2 linked regions of the Saccharibacillus brassicae genome follow. The protein of the gene in region 1 interacts with the protein of each later gene in a pairwise test. Links are inferred from orthologs where the notes say so. Each region holds a gene or a part of one and is shown on either strand. Other genes may lie near its edges.

What was found.
Region 2: the proteins of pcrA (region 1) and lpdA interact in binary tests that used the Escherichia coli proteins (3 or more experiments, as listed by UniProt). The link is inferred for Saccharibacillus brassicae from one-to-one orthologs.

What each region holds. Positions count from the first base shown.
Region 1 is NZ_CP041217.1:1,864,988-1,874,080, reverse strand. Bases 3,539-6,575 are described here. They hold pcrA (DNA helicase PcrA), read left to right. Parts: upstream 3,539-3,902; coding sequence 3,903-6,248; downstream 6,249-6,575. Other genes in these bases: ligA (NAD-dependent DNA ligase LigA), read left to right, coding at 6,266-6,575; pcrB (heptaprenylglyceryl phosphate synthase), read left to right, coding at 3,539-3,679. Also shown: FFV09_RS07945 (glycosyltransferase family 2 protein), read left to right, coding at 1-608; FFV09_RS07940 (DUF2304 domain-containing protein), read left to right, coding at 605-1,000; FFV09_RS07935 (GtrA family protein), read left to right, coding at 984-1,445; FFV09_RS07930 (ArnT family glycosyltransferase), read left to right, coding at 1,445-2,737; more of pcrB, read left to right, coding at 2,975-3,538; more of ligA, read left to right, coding at 6,576-8,278. UniProt on the Escherichia coli protein: A helicase with DNA-dependent ATPase activity. Unwinds DNA duplexes with 3'-5' polarity. Translocates on single-stranded DNA with 3'-5' polarity. Initiates unwinding more efficiently from a nicked substrate than double-stranded DNA.
Region 2 is NZ_CP041217.1:5,398,518-5,403,378, reverse strand. What follows is about bases 1-2,877. They hold lpdA (dihydrolipoyl dehydrogenase), read left to right. Parts: upstream 1-665; coding sequence 666-2,090; downstream 2,091-2,877. Other genes in these bases: FFV09_RS22565 (thymidylate synthase), read left to right, coding at 2,406-2,877; FFV09_RS22575 (2-oxo acid dehydrogenase subunit E2), read left to right, coding at 1-662. In the rest of the region: more of FFV09_RS22565, read left to right, coding at 2,878-3,200; FFV09_RS22560 (dihydrofolate reductase), read left to right, coding at 3,210-3,713; FFV09_RS22555 (glutamate synthase subunit beta), read left to right, coding at 3,831-4,861. UniProt on the Escherichia coli protein: Lipoamide dehydrogenase is a component of the glycine cleavage system as well as of the alpha-ketoacid dehydrogenase complexes.

The sequences.
Region 1 (9,093 bases):
TCGTCAACGACGGCTCGACCGACGAGACCGCCGAAGTCTGCGCCGCCGCCGGGGCGGACCTCATCACCCTGCCCTGCAATCTCGGCATCGGCGGAGCCGTGCAGACCGGCTACAAATACGCGTACGCGCACGGCTACGATATCGCGATCCAATTCGACGGCGACGGCCAGCACCGGGCGGAGTTCGTTCCGGCGCTGATCGAACCGCTGCTCAGCGGCCGGGCCGACCTGTCGATCGGCTCGCGCTATATCGAGAAGGAAGGCTTCCAGTCGACCTTGCTGCGCCGCGCCGGCATCCGGTATTTCAGCGGGCTGATCCGCCTGATCAGCGGGCAGACCGTCACCGATCCCACCTCGGGCTTCCGGGCGGTCAACCGCAGCATCATGGCGATGTTCGCCGCCCAGTATCCGACCGATTACCCCGAACCCGAATCGATCGTGCACGTGCTGCGCCTCGGCGGCCGGATCGTCGAAGTGCCCGTGCTCATGTCCGAACGGGTCGGCGGCCGCTCGTCGATCCGCAGCCTGCGCTCGGTCTATTACATGATCAAAGTATCGCTGGCGATCCTGATCGACGCGCTGCGCAGAAGCGGGGCGAAGTCGCTATGATTACCCTCAAGCTGCAGCTGCTGCTGATCCTGTTCAGCGTCGTCGTCTTCGCCGTCTTCATCAACCGGACGCGGCGGTACAAGCTCGAACTGAAATACGCGCTGGTGTGGATTTTCCTGAGCACGGCAGGCGTAATCGTGGCCGTTTTCCCGCAGATCTTCTTTTTCATCGCGGACGTCATGGGGATCGAAGTGCCTGTGAACGCGGTGTTCCTGCTTGCCGTCTCGGCCATTTTCCTCATCCTGTACAGCATGACCGCTTCGCTCTCCAATCATTCCCGCAAGCTGCGTACGCTGACCCAGGAACTCGGATTGATGCGCCACCGGATGGAGCAGTTGGAACGCCGGCTGGAACGGACCGAAGGAGGGACGGCGGATGCGGACGAACGATAGAACGCGGAAGCCGGGCCAAAGCCTGCTGCGCCTGCTGCCGCCGTTTCTGCGCGACCATCTGCCCGATTTTATCAAGTACGGCGTGATCGGGGTCGGCGGGACGCTGCTTCAGACCGGGACCCTGCTGCTCTACGTGGAAAAAGGGCACGGCAGCCCGTTGGTCGGATCGACGCTCGGATTCGTGCTGTCGCTGCTGTTCTCGTACGCCGCCAATGCCAGATGGACGTTCAAGCAAAGCAAGCGTTCGGCTTCCGTTCTGGTCAAGTATACGGTCGTGTCCCTGGTGGGGCTGCTGCTGAACCTGCTGATTCTGTACCTGTTCGACCAAGTGTTCGGTTGGTGGTACGTATACGGACAGATTACGTCGATCGTACTCGTCCCGATTCATAACTTCATTTTGAACAAAGCGTGGGCGTTCCGGACGCCGAAGCGGGAAAGAAGGTAATGGTGTTCTCCTTAAAAAATGAAACCGCGCAAACGCGCAGACGCCTGCTGCTGCTGTGCCTGCTCGTATTTGCCGCAAGCTGTATCGTTTCGCTCGCCTACGGCGACCGGCTGCTGCTCGGCTCGTACGCGAAGATGAACGACGACGACGTCAAGTACGCCCAGACCGCCGACCGGCTGCTGGAGACGGGCGTGCTGTCCTATAATACCGGCGAAGCGCCGTCCACGTTCATCATGCCGCTGTTTCCGCTGCTGCTGGCCGGCGCCAAATGGATCGCGGGCGAAGCCGGAGGCGTCATCTTGCTGCGGCTTCTGCAGGGAGCCTTTCAGGCGTTCGGCGTGTATCTGATGTTCGTGCTGGCTCGGCGGGTATTCGGCAGCGGACGGACCGCGATGACGGCAGCGGTGCTGCTCGCTGTTTATTTGCCCGACTACTTCGTCTCCGGTTCGATCCTGACCGAGTCCGGCTTCCGGCTGTGCCTGATGCTGAGTGTCTGCTGGCTGTTCAAAGGGCTGGACAAGCCCGGTGTTCTCAACTGGGCGCTGTTCGCCGTCTTCTGGACCGCGCTCTGCTATTTCAAGCCGCATGCCGCGCTGCTGCCGCTCGTGCCGGGGCTGTTCTGGTTGGCGCGGCGGTATGCTTTCGACAAAATGCTGGGTTATACCGCGGTCATTCTGGGCGTGTTCGCCCTGTTGATGTCGCCGTGGTGGATACGCAACTACGAGGCGTTCGGCCGGTTCATTCCGTTTACCGAAGCGGTCGGCAGTCCGATGATTCTCGGCTCGACCGCGTTCGGGCAGGTGCCGGACGGCTTCTACGACAAATACCCCGAATACGGGGGCGACGTCATGAGCGGTTCCGACGACTCGATGGCGCAGGCCGCCGGGCGCATGGTCGCCTACGGGTTCATGCACGAACCGTTCAAATACGCGGCGTTCTACACGGCAGGCAAGTTCGGCGGGTTGTACGGTATCGCTTACTGGGAACGCCCGATTATGGGCCTGACCTGGGCGCCGTATTTCCCGATCCATGCCGCGTACGTGCTGCTCGGCCTTTACGGGATATGGCTGGCGTATCGAAAAAAATGGAGCGGCGCTTCCGTGCCGCTCGCCGTGCTGGCCTACTTTACGCTGATCTACGTGCCGTTTATCGCGATTCCGCGTTACGGCTACCCGAACCTGTTCCTGTTCGCGCTGTTCGCCGCGCCGGCGCTGCTGGCGCTGCATGACCGGTACCGGGCCCGCCGCGCCGCGCTTCGCGGGGAAGGAACGGCCGTCCGCTCAGATCTGTAAGCAGCGCGCAAGAGCGGCTTGCGCAAGCCGCATGCGTTACCCCGAACCTGCCCCGAACCGCCCCGCTGCCGGGGCGGTTTTTGGTTCGCCCAATGGCTGTTCCAAACTGTTCGCATTCCATGCGAACAAAGAATTGACACGCCTCTGCACGTAGCATAGACTTATGTTGGAACAGCCTGCCTGAACGCCCCGATGGAGCCGTGCCGGCAGGCCGACAAGGCGGATGGAGGAATGGCATTGAGTCACCTATTCGAGACATGGCGACATGTTTTCAAGCTGGATCCGGATCGGGAATTGTCCGATCAGGATCTGGACGCGATCTGCCTGTCGGGCAGCGACGCGATTCTGGTCGGCGGGTCGAGCGGCGTCACCTACGACAACACGGTCGATCTCATGTCGCGCATTCGGCGTTACGAACTGCCCTGCGCGCAGGAGGTCTCGACGCTGGATTCGGTCGTGCCGGGATTCGATCTGTACCTCATTCCGATGATTCTGAACACGGATCGGGCGGAATGGATTACCGGGCACCACCGGGCGGGCCTGGAGAGCTTCGGGGAAGTCATCCCGTGGGATATGCTGGCCGCCGAGGGGTACATCGTGCTGAACCCCGATTCCACCGTCGCGCACCTGACCGGAGCGCAGGCGGAGATCGACGCGGCTGCCGCCGCGGCCTGCGCCCGTATGGCCGACAAGCTGATGCGGCTGCCGATCGTATACGTCGAATACAGCGGCATGTACGGCGATCTTGAGCTCGTGCGCGAAGTGCGCCGGGTGACGGGCGAAGCATCCGTCTTCTACGGCGGCGGCATTCGCGATTACGGGACCGCCCTGGCGGCGGCCGAAGCCGCCGATACGGTCGTCGTCGGCAATATCGTCTACGACGACCTGAAGGCCGCTCTCGATACCGTTCGCGGCGTCCGGAGCGCCAAATCGCCGACCTGAGCTTTAATCAATCCCTTTTGAAGCGGACTCCGCTTTCGGTACGCGCAGCCGCGCGGATATCGGAGTCCTTGCAGCAGCCTATCCCGGAATGCATAATCTTGTGCATTCCTTGTACGCTTTTGTCTCTTGATCTTTTATGTTGGATTATCGATTATTCATTCCCTATCTCAACCGACGCCAATGCGCAGCGTCTCTCCGAGCGCAACGAAAGGAGCACCACATCATGTTTAACCTCGACGAATCGATCGCCCGCCTGAATCCGCAGCAGCGCAAAGCCGCTCTCAAGACGGAAGGCCCGCTGCTGATCATGGCCGGTGCGGGCAGCGGCAAGACCCGGGTGCTGACGCACCGGATCGCCCACCTCATCCGCGCCAAGAAGAGCGCGCCGTGGGGCATTTTGGCGATCACGTTCACGAACAAAGCCGCCCGCGAGATGCAGGAACGGGTCTCGGCGCTCGTCGGACCCGAAGGCAAGGAGATCTGGGTCTCGACGTTCCACTCGATGTGCGTCCGCATCCTGCGCCGCGATATCGACCGGATCGGGTTCTCGTCCAGCTTTTCCATTCTCGACTCCGGCGACCAGCTGTCCGTCATCCGCAACTGCATGAAGGACCTGAACCTCGACACGAAGAAGTTCGAACCCAAAGCCGTTCAGGCGCTCGTCAGCGCGGCGAAGAACGAACTGATCACGCCCAAGATGTACGAGCAAAAAGCCGGCGGAGACTTTATGGAGTCCATCGCGGCCAAAGTGTACGGCATGTACCAGAAGCGCCTGCGCAGCAACAACTCGCTCGACTTCGACGACCTGATCATGAAGACGATCGAGCTGTTCAACGAAGTGCCCGAAGTGCTGGAGTCCTACCAGAAAAAATTCCGCTACATCCACGTCGACGAATACCAGGATACCAACCGCGCGCAGTACATGCTGTGCCGCATGCTGGCCGACAAGCACCATCAGATTTGCGTCGTGGGCGACAGCGACCAGTCCATCTACCGGTGGCGCGGCGCCGACATCACGAACATCCTGAATTTTGAGCAAGATTACCCGGAAGCCGAAACGATCCTGTTGGAGCAAAATTACCGTTCTACCGCGAATATCCTGAATGCCGCCAACAGCGTCATCGGGCGCAACACCGGACGCAAGCCGAAGAACCTGTGGACCGATCAGGAAGGCGGCGCCAAAATCCGCGTGTTCCGCGGCAGCACCGAGCATGACGAAGGATACTTCGTAACCGGTGAGATCCACAAAAATATCAAAAAAGGCATGGTCTACAAAGACCACGCTGTTCTGTACCGCACGAACGCCCAGTCCCGGGTCATCGAGGAAATTCTGATCAAGTCGGATATTCCGTACCAGATCGTCGGCGGCATCAAGTTCTACGATCGCAAAGAAATCAAGGATCTGCTCGCCTACCTGCGCCTGCTGTCCAACCCGGACGACGATCTCAGCCTCGTGCGCGTCATCAACGTGCCCAAGCGCGGGATCGGCGACACGAGCGTGGCCAAGCTGGCCGCGGCGGCGACCGAGCGGGGCATTTCCATGTTCAAGGTGCTCGAAGTGGTGGACGATCTCGGCTTTGCCGGGCGGACCCGCAACGCGCTGGTCGAGTTCTATGACATGATCGTCGCCCTGCACCGCATGGTCGATTATTTGTCCGTCACCGAATTGACCGAGAAGATTTTGGAGATGAGCCAATACCGCGTCGAGATGCAAAAAGAAAACACGCTGGAGTCCAAAGCCCGTATCGAGAACATCGACGAGTTCCTGTCCGTTACGCTGGAGTTCGAAGCGCGGACGGAAGAGAAGACGCTCGTCGCGTTCCTGACCGACCTTGCGCTGATCGCGGACATCGACACGGTCAACGACGACGAGAAAGACAAAAATCCCGACGATGCCGTCGTCCTCATGACGATGCACAGCGCCAAAGGCCTGGAGTTCCCGGTCGTGTTCGTTATCGGCATGGAGGAAGGCGTCTTCCCGCACAGCCGGGCTTTCCTCGACAATGACGAACTGGAAGAAGAACGCCGCCTGGCCTACGTGGGCATCACCCGCGCGGAAAAGCAGCTGTACCTCTCCTGCGCGCAGATGCGGACGCTGTTCGGCCGCACGACGGCCAATCCGCCTTCCCGGTTCCTGCAGGAGATTCCGGAAGAGCTGAAGGAAGATACCGGAGTCAATCCCGACCGGTACCGCCGCGGCGGCGATCCCGACAAAGGCTACGGCAATTCGCGCGGCGGCGGACGGGGCTTCGGCGGCGGATCGTCGACCGGCGGCTTCGGCCGTCCGGCTTCGAGCACCGCGCCTACGGGCATGGGCCGACCGGCCGTCGCTCCCCGCGGTTCCGGCGTGACCGTCACCCCGGCGGGCGGCAAGCCTGCCGCGCGCAGCACGAACAACACCGGCGCGTTCCAGGTCGGCGACAAAGTCGCGCACGGCAAATGGGGCGAAGGCACCATCGTGTCGATCAAGGGCAGCGGCAACGATACGGAGTTGAACATCGCTTTTAAAGCGCCGACCGGCATCAAGCGCCTGCTGGCCGGATTTGCGCCGATTACCAAAGTCGAATAAAAAAGGACGGGAAGACGATGGATGCGATGCACGAGATGGAAGGGTTGGTCGAGCAGCTCAACCGCTACAGCTACGAATACTATACGCTGGACCGGCCGACGGTCAGCGACAAGGAATACGATGTACTCTACGACCGGCTGATCAAGCTGGAACAGGAGAGCGGCTTCGTTCTGCCGGATTCTCCGACGCTGCGGGTAGGCGGCGAACTGCTCAAAGGGTTTGCGCCGCATCGGCATCTGGCTCCGCTCTGGAGTCTCGACAAAGCGCAAAACGAAGAAGAGCTGGGAACCTGGAATACGCGGACGCTGAAGCTGTGGAACGACTACAACACCAAGAATCCCGAAAATCCGCTGCCGGAACTGGAATATGCGTTGGAACTGAAGTTCGACGGGCTGACGCTGAACCTGACTTATACGGACGGCAAGTTGGTGCAGGCGGCGACGCGCGGCAACGGCACGGTCGGCGAAGGGATTTTGGAACAGGTCAAAACGATCCGCTCCGTGCCGCTGTCCATTCCGTTCAAGGACGGCACGATCGAAGTACAGGGCGAAGGCATCATGAACCTGTCGGCGCTGGAGACGTACAACAAGACCGCGCAGGAACCGCTCAAGAACGCCCGGAACGCCGCGGCCGGCGCGCTGCGCAACCTGAATCCCAAAGTGACGGCGAGCCGCAAACTGAGCGCTTTCTTCTATAATATCGGGTACAGCGATACGAAGACGTTTGCGAGCCACCTGGAGATGATGGACTTTTTGCGGGACAATCACTTCAAGGTGAATCCGTACATTTTCTATTTCAACAAGTTCGAGGACGTCATGGAGCAGCTGCACGATATCGTCAAAGGGCGCAGCGGGCTCGATTACCTGATCGATGGTGCGGTTATCAAAATCGTCGATGTGCGCACGCGCTCCGTGCTCGGCTATACGGGCAAGTTTCCGCGTTGGGCGGTTGCGTACAAGTTCGAAGCGGAAGAGACAACCACCGTGCTGGAGTCCGTATCGTGGGAAGTGGGCCGCACAGGCAAAATCACGCCGATCGCGCGGCTTGAAGCGGTGGAACTTGCCGGTGTCACGGTCAAAAACTGCACGCTCAACAACGTCGGCGATATCGAACGCAAAAATCTCAAGCATGCGCTGGGGACGAGAGTGTTCATCCGCCGCTCGAACGACGTCATTCCCGAGATTCTGGGCAAAGTGACGGAAGAGAGCGACGGCGAAGAGATCGTCTATCCGGAAAATTGTCCGGCGTGCGGTTTCCCGCTCGTTCAGCGCGGCGCGCATCTGTTTTGCGATAACCGCTTGTCTTGCAAACCGCAGGCGATCGGACGGATTGCGCATTTCGCTTCGCGCGACGCGATGGATATCGAGACGTTCAGCATCAAGACGGCGACGCAGCTCTACGACGAACTTAACGTTCGCGAGCCTGCCGAACTGTATGAACTGGAGCAGGAGTCGCTGGTCAAGCTGGAGCGGTTCGGGGAACGCAAAGCCGCCAATCTAATCGAAGCGCTGGAGCAGAGCAAGACCCGCGACCTGGCTTCGTTCCTGTTCGGCCTCGGCATTCCGAATACCGGCAAGTCGACGACGAAGATGTTGGCGGAACATTATCGGGATCTCGATAAAGTGATGAACGCGACGGCTGAAGAATTGATCGAGCTGCCGGACGTGGGCGGAATCGTAGCCGAGAGTATCGTGACTTTCTTCAACGATCCGTTCATGCGGGCGGGCGTCGAGAAAATGCGGGAGTTGGGCGTACAGCCGACCGTTCCTGCAGCGCCGCCCGAAGTCAAAGCCGATTCCTATTTCAGCGGCAAAACGGTCGTGCTGACCGGTACGCTGCATCAGCTGACGCGCGAAGAAGCGGCGGAGCGCCTGGAAGCGTTGGGAGCCAAAGTGACCGGCAGCGTGTCCAAGAAAACGGATATCGTAATTGCCGGAGAAAAAGCGGGCAGCAAGCTTACCAAAGCGCGGGAGCTGGACATTGAAGTCATTGAAGACGAAGACGAGCTTGTGCGGCTGCTGAACGAATAGCGGCTGTTTGAAGGAAGAAGGGGCCGGGCAGCCGGCCTTTTTCTTTTCGTTCAAAGGATGTAGAAAAAGCAATTCAGAAAAAGCCTTGCATTATTGTTAGCTAGGTGGTAAGATATTTCTTGTCGCTTCTGACAGCTGCTCAACACCATAAAACATCGGGTTGTGAAACTTGAGAAATAAGTTGTTGACAACGAGAACGACGCATGATAAGATATAAAACGTTCGGCAAACAAGTTGCCGGTCGCAAGTTCTTTGAAAACTGAACAGTGAGTGAGTTGCGACAATGCAGATTGTCGTAAGAATATAAGGTTCTTGAGCAATCGAGAATCGCCACGTTTTAACGAGCACATGGTGCTTTCTTGACAAGTCAACTTCAAGACCATCCGCTTTATCCGAATCCAGGCCCTATGGGGTCTCTAATCGGAGTCGCGGGTGCAACAGAGGTTGCACCTTAATGGAGAGTTTGATCCTGGCTCAGGACGAACGCTGGCGGCATGCCTAATACATGCAAGTCGAGCGGACTTGAAGAGGAGCTTGCTTCTCTGACGGTTAGCGGCGGACGGGTGAGTAACACGTAGGCAACCTGCCTTTTAGCCTGGGATAACTTCCGGAAACGGATGCTAATACCGGATACATCGTTTCTCCGCATGGAGAGATGAGGAAAGACGGCGCAAGCTGTCACTGAGAGATGGGCCTGCGGCGCATTAGCTAGTTGGTGGGGTAACGGCTCACCAAGGCGACGATGCGTAGCCGACCTGAGAGGGTGAACGGCCACACTGGGACTGAGACACGGCCCAGACTCCTACGGGAGGCAG
Region 2 (4,861 bases), 3.5 Mb from region 1 along the record:
CCATCTCGAACGCGATGGTCAAATCGGCTTACACGGCTCCGCACGTTACGATCATGGACGAAGTCGACGTAACCGAACTGGTCGCTTTCCGTACCCGCATGAAACCGCTGGCCGAGAAGAAAGGCATCAAAGTCACTTACCTGCCGTTCATCGTCAAGGCTCTGGTTGCCGCTGTACGCGAATTCCCGGCTCTGAACGCTTCGATCGACGAAGCGGCCAACGAAATCGTCTACAAAAAGCACTATGACATCGGCATCGCGACAGACACCGAAAACGGTCTGATCGTACCGGTCGTCAAAGACGCCGACCGCAAAAGCGTGTTCAAGATCGCGGAATCGATCAGCGATCTGGCCAAACGCGGCCGCGACGGCAAGCTTGCTCCGAACGAGATGAGAGGCAGCACGATCTCCATCACGAATATCGGTTCCGCAGGCGGCATGTTCTTCACGCCGATCATTAACTATCCGGAAGTGGCAATCCTCGGTACGGGCCGCATCAGCGAAAAAGCTATCGTAAGAAACGGCGAAATCGTAGCCGCTCCGATGATGGCTCTGTCCCTGAGCTTCGACCACCGTCTGATCGACGGCGCTACTGCACAAAATTGCATGAACTATCTTAAATCCCTGCTCGCTAATCCCGAGCTGATGGTAATGGAGGTATAAACAATGGTAGTAGGAGACGCTTCCCTGGATATTGACACATTGGTAATCGGTGCCGGACCCGGCGGCTATGTAGCCGCCATCCGCGCCGCTCAACTGGGACAACAGGTTCTGATCGTGGACAAAGCCGAACTCGGCGGTGTCTGCCTCAACCGCGGTTGTATTCCTTCCAAAGCTCTGATCTCGGCTGCGCACAGCTTCGAAAACGCGCAGCACGGCGAAGCTTTCGGCATTACGGCAAGCGACGTTAAAGTCGATTTCGCCAAAACCCAAGAGTTCAAAAACGGCGTCGTCAAGAAAATGACGAACGGCGTAAGCGGACTGCTCAAAGGCAACAACGTTGAAGTCTTCAACGGCGAATGCATGTTCATCAACGAAAACGAAGCACGCGTATTCAACGATCACGAATCGCCGCGCTACCGTTTTAAGAACTGCATCATCGCGACGGGTTCCCGTCCGATCGAATTGAAGCCTTTCCCGTTCGGCGGACGCATCCTGTCGTCGACCGAAGCGCTGAACCTGCCTGAGATTCCGAAAAGCCTTATCGTCATCGGCGGCGGCTATATCGGTGCCGAGCTGGGCCAGATGTACGCGAAGTTCGGCACGAAAGTGACGATCATCGAAGGTCTGGACACGGTTCTGCCTGGTTTTGACAAAGACATGACGAACCTCGTGTCGAAAACCATGAAGAAAAACGGCATCGAGATTCACGCGAATGCCAAAGCCGAAAGCGCAACGCAAACGGACAAAGACGTAACCGTGAAATTCTCGGTAGGCGGAGAAAGCCAGGAAATCACGGCTGACTACCTGCTCGTAACGGTTGGACGTCGTCCAAACACCGACGGCGAACTGGGTCTGGACATGATCGGCGTTGAGCTCGACGAGCGCGGCCTGATCAAAGTCGACCAACAAGGCCGTACCAGCATTCCGCATATCTTCGCAATCGGCGATATCGTGCCTGGCCTCGCGCTGGCACATAAAGCTTCGTACGAAGGTAAAGTGGCTGCCGAAGCGATTGCCGGACATCCGGCTGTCGTCGATTACAAGTGCATGCCTGCCGTGGTCTTCACGGATCCGGAATGCTCCAGCGTCGGCCTGACCGAAAAAGAAGCCAAAGAAAAAGGCTTCAACGTCGTGGCAGGTAAATTCAGCTACGGCGGCAACGGCCGTGCCGTATCGCTGAACCATCCGGAAGGCTTCGTGAAAATCGTAGCCGAAGAAAGCACCGGCGTCGTATTGGGCAGCCAAATCGTCGGTCTGGAAGCGACGAACATGATCGCCGAAATGGGTCTCGCCGTCGAAATGGGCGCAACCCTGGAAGATTTGGCCCTGACTATCCACGCTCACCCGACACTGGGCGAAATCGTGATGGAAGCGGCCGAGCTGGTTTTGGGTAACCCGATCCACGCAATCGCTCCTAAAAAACGCTAATTTCAAAAGTATGAATTCATAAAAGCAAAGTTCGGAATTCCCGTTTTACTCGGACTCCCCGAATTTTGCCCAAGCAAAGCGGGCGCCTACAGGCGTCCGCTTTTTCATGTGCGCCTTAAATTTCTTTGTCGAAAAAAGATGAAATTTACCGGTGAATTCGGTTTTTTCATCCTCGCGGGGCCTATTCTTTTTTGCGGCGGACGTGATAAACTAGACGAACGAGCATTTGCTTTCGGCTTTACAAAATAAGAACGACGAATAAGGGCGGTTTCTCGCGAGAAGAGAACGAATGCCCTGGAACAGAGGTGGCTTTTTTTGCGTAAATATTTGGATTTGCTGCAGGATATTTTGGATCACGGGACGGAAAAAGGAGACCGGACAGGGACCGGCACGGTGTCGGTATTCGGCCGCCAGCTGCGGTTCGACCTGACGGAAGGTTTTCCGCTGCTGACAACGAAAAAACTGCATCTGAAGTCGATCGTACACGAACTGCTGTGGTTCCTCAAAGGCGATACGAACGTCGGCTATTTGCAGGAAAACGGGGTGCGGATCTGGAACGAATGGGCCGACGAGAACGGCGAGCTGGGACCGGTATACGGTTCGCAGTGGCGCGCCTGGGAGACGCCGGACGGCCGGAAGATCGACCAGATCTCGCAGGTGATCCATTCGATCAAGCACAATCCCGATTCCCGCCGCCATATCGTAAGCGCCTGGAATGTGGCCGAGATCGACAATATGAAGCTTCCTCCGTGCCATCTGCTGTTCCAGTTCTACGTGGCGGACGGCAAGCTCTCCTGCATGCTGACGATGCGTTCCGTCGATACGTTCCTCGGCCTGCCGTTCAACATTGCGAGCTATGCGCTGCTCACCCATATGATCGCGCAGCAGTGCGGCCTTGAAGTCGGCGAGTTCGTCTGGTCGGGCGGCGACGTGCATATTTACTCCAACCATATCGAGCAGGTCCGTACGCAGCTGCAGCGACAACCGGGCGAGCTGCCGCAGCTGCGCATAGTGCGCAAGCCGGATTCCATTTTCGATTACCGCTACGAAGATTTCGTGTTCGAAAATTATGATCCGCAGCCGGGCATCAAAGCGCCGATTGCGATCTAGGAGGGCCTTATGCCGACAATTACGCTTATTTGGGCCCAGGACGAGAACGGGCTGATCGGTCGGGATAACACGCTTCCGTGGCGCCTGCCGGCCGATATGGCTTATTTCAAACGCGAAACGCTGGGCAAGCCGGTAGTGATGGGACGCAAAACGTGGGAGTCGTTCGGTTCCAGACCGCTCAAAGATCGTCCGAACCTCGTGCTGACGCGCGATGTTTCTTATGCCGCGGAAGGGGCGCAGGTTGTGCATACGGCCGAAGAAGCGCTCTCTGCCGCAGATGGGGAAGAAGTGATGATCATCGGCGGGTCGCAGGTGTACGAGCTGTTCCTGCCGCTGGCCGATCGGCTGCGCGTGACGCGGGTACATGAAGCTTTTGCAGGGGACACGCATTTTCCGGAGCTAGACTGGTCGGGCTGGACGCTCGTGCACACGGAAGAAGGCGTGCAGGACGAGAAGAACACGTACCGTTACGTTTTTGAGATTTACGAACGTTCTACACAAAATGCAAATTAATTTCCGTATAATCTATTTCAAATGACGAACGAAAAATGATATTATGGTTGAAATATATCGCTTGTGATAGAATAGAGAACAAAAATCAAGAACTTATGCGGATGGGGGAAACGTTCGATGTCTACACCTACTGGATTTATGGAATATAAGCGTCAGCTGCCAACGGATCGCAATCCGCTTGAACGCATCAAAGATTGGGAAGAATTCCATAAACATATGTCGGAAGAAGAACTGCGTACGCAGGGAGCGCGCTGCATGGACTGCGGAACGCCGTACTGCCACGTGGGCGTGAACATGAGCGGCGGCACTTCCGGCTGCCCGGTGCACAACCTGATTCCGGAGTGGAACAACCTGGTCTATCGGGGATTGTGGAGAGAGGCACTCGACCGTCTGCATAAAACGAATAACTTCCCGGAATTTACCGGCCGCATCTGTCCGGCTCCGTGCGAAGGTTCTTGTACCGTCGGCTTGATCGGCCAGCCGGTTACGATCAAGAGCATCGAAGAAGCGATTATCGAAAAAGGGTTTGCGGAAGGTTGGGTACAGCCCGAACCGCCCAAACACCGCACCGGCAAAAAGATTGCTGTTGTCGGCTCGGGACCTGCGGGCCTGGCCTGCGCGGCGCAGCTGAACAAAGCGGGACATTCCGTGACCGTCTACGAGCGTTCCGACCGCATCGGCGGCCTGCTGACGTACGGCATTCCGTCCATGAAGCTCGAAAAGGACATCGTGCAGCGCCGCGTCGACCTGCTGGCGGCCGAAGGCATCACGTTCATTACGTCGACGGAAATCGGCAAAGACATTCCGGCGCAGCAGCTGACGGACGAATTCGACGCCGTCGTACTTTGCGGCGGTGCAACGAAACCGCGTGAATTCAACATCGAAGGCAGCCATCTCAAAGGCGTGACGTACGCGATGGACTTCCTGAACGGAACGATCAAAAGTTACCTTGATTCCAATCTGGAAAACGGCGAATACATTTCGGCGGCGGGCAAAGACGTGATCGTCATCGGCGGCGGCGACACCGGTTCCGACTGCGTGGCGACTTCGCTGCGTCACGGCTGCAGCAGCATTACCCAGTTCGGCACGCACAACAAAGCGCCGCTGGAACGCGACATTCTGGCCAACCCGTGGCCGCAGTTCCCGAA